DNA from 2 places in the Microbacterium esteraromaticum genome. Region 2 is predicted to be linked to the other one. Evidence: riboswitches for the same ligand, from Rfam matches in the RefSeq annotation. Region 2 holds a riboswitch; the other holds the start of a gene.
What was found. Region 2 has a riboswitch for thiamine pyrophosphate ahead of PTQ19_RS14055 (ECF transporter S component). Riboswitches for the same ligand answer to the same signal wherever they lie in the genome.
Positions count from the first base shown of each region.

Region 1: linked by a shared signal. The riboswitch ahead of PTQ19_RS00640 (MFS transporter) and the one ahead of PTQ19_RS14055 (ECF transporter S component) in region 2 are both predicted to bind thiamine pyrophosphate.

Region 1 covers NZ_CP118100.1:141,744-145,367, forward strand. Annotated here, with positions in the region: gene PTQ19_RS00635 (class II aldolase/adducin family protein) at 1-476, shown strand, start outside; gene PTQ19_RS00640 (MFS transporter) at 727-2,019, opposite strand; TPP riboswitch at 2,009-2,116, opposite strand; gene PTQ19_RS00645 (HAD family hydrolase) at 2,126-2,905, opposite strand; gene PTQ19_RS00650 (riboflavin kinase) at 2,910-3,338, opposite strand; gene PTQ19_RS00655 (flavin reductase family protein) at 3,341-3,624, opposite strand, start outside.
Region 2 covers NZ_CP118100.1:2,916,691-2,920,314, forward strand. Annotated here, with positions in the region: gene PTQ19_RS14045 (energy-coupling factor transporter transmembrane component T family protein) at 1-11, opposite strand, end outside; gene PTQ19_RS14050 (ABC transporter ATP-binding protein) at 8-1,480, opposite strand; gene PTQ19_RS14055 (ECF transporter S component) at 1,497-2,135, opposite strand; TPP riboswitch at 2,128-2,237, opposite strand; gene PTQ19_RS14060 (D-alanyl-D-alanine carboxypeptidase family protein) at 2,287-3,624, shown strand, end outside.

The DNA.
Region 1 (3,624 bases), 420 kb from region 2:
ATCGCCTGGATGAGACCTCGTTCACCGTCATGGACCTGGGTGGCAACGTCGTCGACGGCGCGACCAAGCCTTCGAGCGAGTGGAAGCTGCACCAGCGCGCCTATCGTGCGCGCCCCGACGTCGGGTCGGTCGTGCACGTGCATCCCGCTCACGCGATCCTGCTCGACGCGCTGCGCCGGCCCATCCGTCTGGTGACTCTCGACCACGCGTACTACGTGGGATCGGTCGGCCGCACGCCGTACTACCCGAACGGGTCGGATGAGCTCGCCGACACCGCCGCTGAGCAGCTCGCCGAGCACAACTGCGTCATCATGGGCAACCACGGATCGACGACCGTCGGCGACGACTGCGACATGGCGCTGCGGCGCGCGCTGAACCTTGAGAACGCTGCCGAGCTGACCTATCGCGCGATCCTCGCCGGCAATGGCGACCTCGACTTCCCCTGGGAGTCGGAGCCTCACCTGCACCACGCCTGACCCGCTCGCTCGCGCCCGCGCGCGCTCGCCCGCGCTCGCGCCGCGCCCGCCCGCGCTCGCGCCGCGCTCGCGCCCACTCCCATCCGCTGAGAAACCATCTCCCGTTTGAGAAACCACCAGCCACGTGGTTTCTCAAACGGGAAGTGGTTTCTCAGCGGGGGTGGCCGCAGGGCAGGCAGGCCAGGCAGGCAGGCAGGCGGGCAGCGGCGCGCGCGGCGGGCAGCGGCGCGCGCGGCGGGCGCAGCGCGCGCTACGCCAGCGGAGCGTCGCGGGCGGGTTCGGGGCCGAGCGCGGCCCCGGCGACCAGCAGGGCGGATGCCACAGCGAGCACGGCGCACACGGCGAGCACCGGCCCGAGGCCGGCCTGCAGGCCCGGCAGCCAGTACGGGTACAACGCCGGCACGACGATCGAGAGCGAGTAGCCGACGCCGTATCCGCTGGAGCGCACCCCGGTCGTGAAGCGTTCGGCGAGGTAGGCGCCGACGGGGCCGTAGGCCGAGACGGTGACGACCTGCACGAGGGTGACGGCGACGATCAGGCCGGCTCCGTGCGAGCCCAGCGCCCAGGCGAAGGCCAGCGGCGCGGCAATGAGTGCGACTGCGCCGAAGATGATGAAGAACCGGCGGCGCCCGAGGCGTTGCGAGGCCACTCCGGCGGTGAACATGCTCACGGCCGAGACGAGCGTGGCGATCAGCATGATGAAGGCGACCTCTGACGGCCCGACCTGCGGGGCGTCGCGCAGCATGCCGGTGAGCACCGGAATGGCCATCTGCGTGAACAGCCACAGCCCGGTCATCAGCACGAAGACCTGCCAGAGCTGATGGCGGTAGGGTCCGGCGAGGATGTCGCGCACCGGGTGCGCGCGACGGGGAGCGGATGCTGCCGCCGGCGCGTCCACGACATGAGCGGAGTAGTACCAGAGCAGTCCGACGGCCATGATGCCGCCGACGATGAATGGCAGGCGCCATCCCCAGGCGGCGTAGTCCTGCACGCCGAGGGTCTGCACGAGCAGCAGGGTGAGTGCGGCGATGGTGGCGTTGGCCAGGGGTGACATGGCCATGATGCCGCCGCTGAGCATGCCGCGGCGGCGTGGTGAGGTCCATTCCATGGCGAGGGGGATCGCCGCGGTGTATTCGCCGCCGAGAAAGATGCCGCCGACGAAGCGCAGGGCCACGAAGGTCCACAGTGTCCAGATGCCGCCGATGTCGTGGCCGGGGATGAACGCGATCATCAGCGTGGTGATGGCGATGCCGGCGATCGCGATCTTCGTGGTTCTGGTGCGGCCGTGGCGGTCGGCGATGCTGCCGAAGATCGCGGCGCCGAGGGGGCGTCCGAAGAGCGTGGCGACGAAGATGAGTCCGGTCTGGGCAGCCGCGCTCTCGGGCCCGAGTACGAGGGCGGCGACGGGGGCGAGTGCGATGATCGGCAGAAAGATGTCGAACTGGTCGACGAAGTTGCCGAGTAGGCCGGCGCGCACGGCGGGACGGGACCGCGAGCGACGGGTGGTGGGCGTGTGGGTGGGCTCGGCGACGGTGCGCCACATATCGACTCCCTACGGCGGCATGATCCGCATCAGGTAAGACGGTCGGCGCGGTGGCAGCGCCCTCTCAGCCCGTACCCGGGCTCCCGTGTGAACGACAACAGCCTAGCTACGGGATGAGCCGGTCGAGTGTCTGCGCCACGCCTTCTTCGGCGCACGTGGGCACGATGCGGTGTGCGATGGCCTGCACCGAGGGGTGTGCGTCGGCGACGGCGTAGGCCGTGCCGGCCCATTGCAGCATCGGGATGTCGTTGGGCATGTCGCCGAACGCGAGCACCTGTGCCGACGGCACGCCGAGGTCATCGCAGAGTCGGGCGAGTGCGCTGGCCTTGGTCACGCCGGGGGCGCTGATCTCGGCGAGGCCCTGTACCGACCAGGTGACTGTCGCGCGGTCGCCGACGACGTCGGCCAGCCGTGAGGTGAACTCGTCGCCGGCGAGGTCGGGGTGGCGCACCAGCAGCTTGGCGGCGGGGGCGTCCCAGATGTCGGGCAGCGCCGCCCGGCGCGGTGCGGCGCCGCCGCGCGCGCTCGCCGGGTAGGTCGGATCGAGGCGGATGCCGTCGACGCACTCGATGGCGAACTGGGCGCCCGTCATCTCGTCGGCGATGTGGCGGCACAGTTCGAGACCGTCGGCGGGGGTGATGCCCGCCAGGTGGGTGACTTCACGACCGGGCACGTTGAAGGTGATTGCGCCGTTGGACGCGATCGCGACGCCGTGCGCGCCGACGTGCGGCCAGAGCCCTTCGAGCCAGCGCAGCGGGCGCCCGGTGACGAACACGACGGGCACGCCCTGCCGGTCGAGGCGTTCGAGCACGCCCGCGGTGAACGCCCGCACCGTGGTGCCGGCGTTGGGGATGAGGGTGCCGTCGAGGTCGGTCGCGATGAGCATGGTCTCAGTCGATGCCGGGAGGGTCTGCCGGTGCGTGGTGGATGCCGGGTGGCGGGGCCGCCGCGAGGAGTCGTCGGGAGACGACGAGGTCTGCGGCGGTTCTCTCGATGAGTCCGGCGACATCCTCGAATGATCGCATGTCGCGGATCAGGCTGACCAGCACGACGGTGGCGTGGGTGCCGTACAGGTCTCCGCTGAAATCATGGATGTGGCATTCGACGCGAGTGTCGGTGACGTCGCCGAACGTCGGGTTGTCGCCGATGCTGACGGTCGCTTCGCGCCAGAGCGGCTCATCGGCGACGCGCGCCCAGGCGGCGTAGACGCCGTCGGGGCAGCCGACGTGCGGCACGTGCAGATTCGCGGTCGGGAATCCGAGTCCGTGCCCACGGCCGTCGCCGTGCACGACGGTGCCGGCCAGTGTCGTGGGCTGCACGTTCAGGCCACGATCGAGCGATAGCGGCTTTGGTGGAACACGAGTGGCTCGACCTCGTCGAAGTGCTGCAGGCCGTCGATGCCCAGCAGGGCGATGGTGTGATCGCCGGCTTCGACCAGGCGGTGGAAGTGGCAGGTGAGCCAGAGTGCCGCGCCTTCGAGGTGCACTGCTCCGCTCTCGTCGGCGACCCAGTCGACGTTCTCGAACCGGTCGCCCTCGCGGGCCGAGAGGCTGCGGCTTGCGTGCTCTTGCCCGTGACCCAGCACGCTGACGCCGACCGAGGTGG
Region 2 (3,624 bases):
AGGAGCGTCATGCGCCCACCCCCAGTGTGAAGCGCTCGGCATGCAGGGCTTCGACGACATCGAGGTCATGGGTGACCGTCACCAGCGCGGCGCCATCGTCGCGCAGGTCGGCGAGCATGGCCACGAGTTCTTGCCAGGTGCGGGCGTCCTGCCCGAAGGTGGGCTCGTCGAGCACGAGCACCCGAGGCCGGGTGGCCAGCGCCGCAGCAACGGTGAGCCGCCGCTTCTCGCCACCGGACAGCGTGTACGGGTTGGCCTTCGCGAGCCGTTCCAGCCGCAGCCGTTGCAGCAGTTCGTCGCTGCGGGCGGCGATCTCGCCCTCAGCGAGCCCGAGCGAGCGTGGTCCGACGGCGAGTTCGTCCTGCACCGTGGAGGCCAGCAGTTGGTGCTCCGGTTCTTGGAACACGGTGCCGATGCGCGTCAGCAACTGCCGCGACGCCCACCGGATCGGATGCGGCCCCGCTCCGCCGGCGAGGGCATCCGAGGCCGTCACGGCGCCCGACGCCGGTGGGAGGAGCCCCGCCAGCGTCAGGCCGAGCGTGGATTTTCCGGCGCCGTTCGGCCCGGTGATCGCCAGGGTGGAACCTGCCCGCACGGCCACGTCGATACCGGATGCCACAGTCGTGCCGCGCACGCGCGCCACCGCAAGGTCGTCGCCGCGCAGCAGCACGTCGCCGGGGGCGGATGCCGGTGGTGCGGGATGCTTCGGCGGAAAGCCCGGCACCCACACTCCGGCCTGTGCGAGGCGCTCGCCCTGCGCGGTGAGCACGGCATCCGGATTCCCGTCGGCGATCACCCCGGTTCCGCCGGCACCGTCGTCGCCGATCACGATGACCCGATCGATCAGCGGCAACCAGACGTCGAGTCGGTGTTCGACGACGATCAGCGTGGTGCGCTGCGCGGCCAGCATCCGCTCCACGGCGTCGCGCACCTCGGCGATGCCGTCGGGGTCAAGGTTCGCCGTCGGCTCGTCGAGCAGCAGCAGTCCTGGCCGCATCGCAAGCGACCCGGCGAGCGCGAGGCGCTGCTTCTGCCCACCCGAGAGCGCCTTCGTCGGGCGATCCCGCGGCACGTCGAGGCCCACGGCGTCGAGCGCGGCGTCGACGCGGCGCCAGATCTCGTCCCGGGGCAGGCCGAGGTTCTCACATCCGAAGGCGACGTCGTCGCCGACGCGCGCAAGGATGACCTGCGAGTCGGGGTCCTGCAGCACAAGGCCGGCCCGGCCGCGCGCGGCCGCGGCGGGCAGGCCATCGATGAGCAGCTCACCCTCGGCCTCGCCCTCCTCATCACCGCCGAGCACACCGGCCAGGCCATGCATGAGCGTCGACTTGCCGGCACCCGAGGCGCCGAGCAGCAGTACCCGCTCACCGGGCTCGATGCGCAGCGTGACATCGCGTACCGCCCAGGCGAGGCGACTGGCGTGCCGCCAGCCCCATCCACGCGCCTCGACCGCGGCGGGCGCGATCCCTCCTGACACCATGGCGATCGCCGGTCGGTCAGACCCGCTTGCGCACCTCTCGGCCCGAGCCGAAGCGGTCGAGAGCACCCGTAGCCGCGAGGCCCCGGGCGAGCAGCCAGCCGAGCAGACCGGCGAGTACGGCGCCCGAGATGACGGTGCAGATCAGGTAGACGACGGTGAAGGCTGCGTCGGCACCCGCGAACCACAGGATCATGTTATTGATCCCGCCCAGCAGGGCGGCGCCGGCGCCGGCGAGCATCGCCACGGGCAGCGACCAGACACGGTACGCGAAGAGCAGGAAGATCAGTTCGGCGCCGAGGCCCTGCACGAGTCCGGCCTCAATGGTGAGGAACCCGCCCCACTGTGCGCCGGCCAGGGCCGAGACGACGGCGGCGAGGGTCTCGACGTAGATCGCAGCGCCGGCCTTGCGGATGATGAGGCCACCCAGCACGCCGGCGATCAGCCACGGCCCGTCGAGCAGTCCCTGCACGCCGGGCAGCAGCGGGTCGAGCAGCGCCTTGGGGCCGAGGTAGCCAACGTTCCACAGCAGGAACAGAACACCGCAGGCGACGCCCAGCACGCTGGCGACGACGATGTCGACGATGCGCCAGCGCCAGATCTCGGGGCGCATACGCCCCGTGTTCGTGGACGCGGAACTGGACGTGGACGTGCTCATAGGAACTCCTCCCTGCGCCGGCATGATCCGGATCAGGTTCGACGGTCGAAGCGCTCTTCGCTTCCTCTCAGCCCGGCGGTCCGGACTCCCGTGGTGGTTCATCGATCATATCCCGCCGACCGCACACAGGGACGTTGGGTAGCGTGGACGGGTGACCACCTCCCCCGAGTCCACGCGCCCCGCCACGCGCCGTGAACTGCGCGAGCGTGCCCACCCGCAGACGACGGAGTCCTCTCGTGCTCCGCTGCCCGCATTCGGTGACACACTGCGCACTCCTGACAACACCGTCATTGATGACGTGCCCGCCCCGAACGACGACGCCGTCGACGACGCCGAACGCTTCTCAGACGCGCCGCCCCTGGGCGACACGCGGGCTGCCGCCCCGTCGTGGGATACCGGTTTCGCCGCGTATGCCGTCGATACTGTCGCTGTGGACGCCGTCGAGAACGACCCGGAGCCGGCGTTCCTCAGCGCCTTCGACGATGACGATGCTCCGACGCGCGAGAACCCGGTGCTCTCTCCCGACGCCAGCGAGCCCAGCGGCACCGCCGTCGGTTCGGATGCTGCGGACGAGCCCTCTGCGCCGCAAACGGCTTGGGCGGATGAAAAGCGGCCGCCGACCGCACTGACCTGGCTCGATACCGCGACGTTGAAGGCTGAGTCGCTGCCGGAACCCCGGAGCACGCCCGACCTCCTCGACGGCGCACATCTAGCGCCGAGCTGGCGACGCCCGGGAGTACTGATCCCCCTCGGGATCGTCGGAACCCTGTGCGGCGCATACGTCGCCTCGACTCTGCTGTGGCCGCTCGACGCGGTCGCTCCTGCAGCGGCCGCCGTGAAGACAGAGATCGCGCCGGCAGAAGCGGCAGCTCTCACCTGGCCGGAAACCGGCAGCGCCGCCGTCGCGGTAGAGGGAATCGGGCCCGCCTCATCGACGACCGAGCGCGACGAGATCGCCAGCATCACGAAGGTCGCCACGGTGCTGATGATCCTCGACGAGCTGCCGCTGCAGCCCGGCGAGGAGGGGCCGAGCTTCGCCTTCGACTACGGCGACACGCTGGAGTACTGGCAGTACCGCAACCTGAACCAGTCGGCCCTCGATGTGCCGGTGGGCGGCAGCCTCACGCAGTACCAGATGCTGCAGGGCATTCTGCTCGGCTCGGCCAACAACTACACCGACCGCCTGTCGGACGAGATCTGGGGCTCGGACTGGGCGTTCTCGCAGGCATCCGAGAAGTGGTTGAGTGATCACGGCCTCGGTGGGATCACTCTCGCCTCGCCCTCCGGCTTCAGCGAGTTCAACACGGCTTCGCCCGCAGATCTGACCAAGCTGGGTCAGTTGGCCATGAAGAACCCGGTGGTCGCCGAGATCGTCGCGACGCGTTCTGCGGAGATCCCCGGTGCGGGCACGGTCGAGAACACCAACGGCATGCTCGAGGATGCCGGTGTAGTGGGCATCAAGACCGGCACTCTGTCGCACTGGAACCTG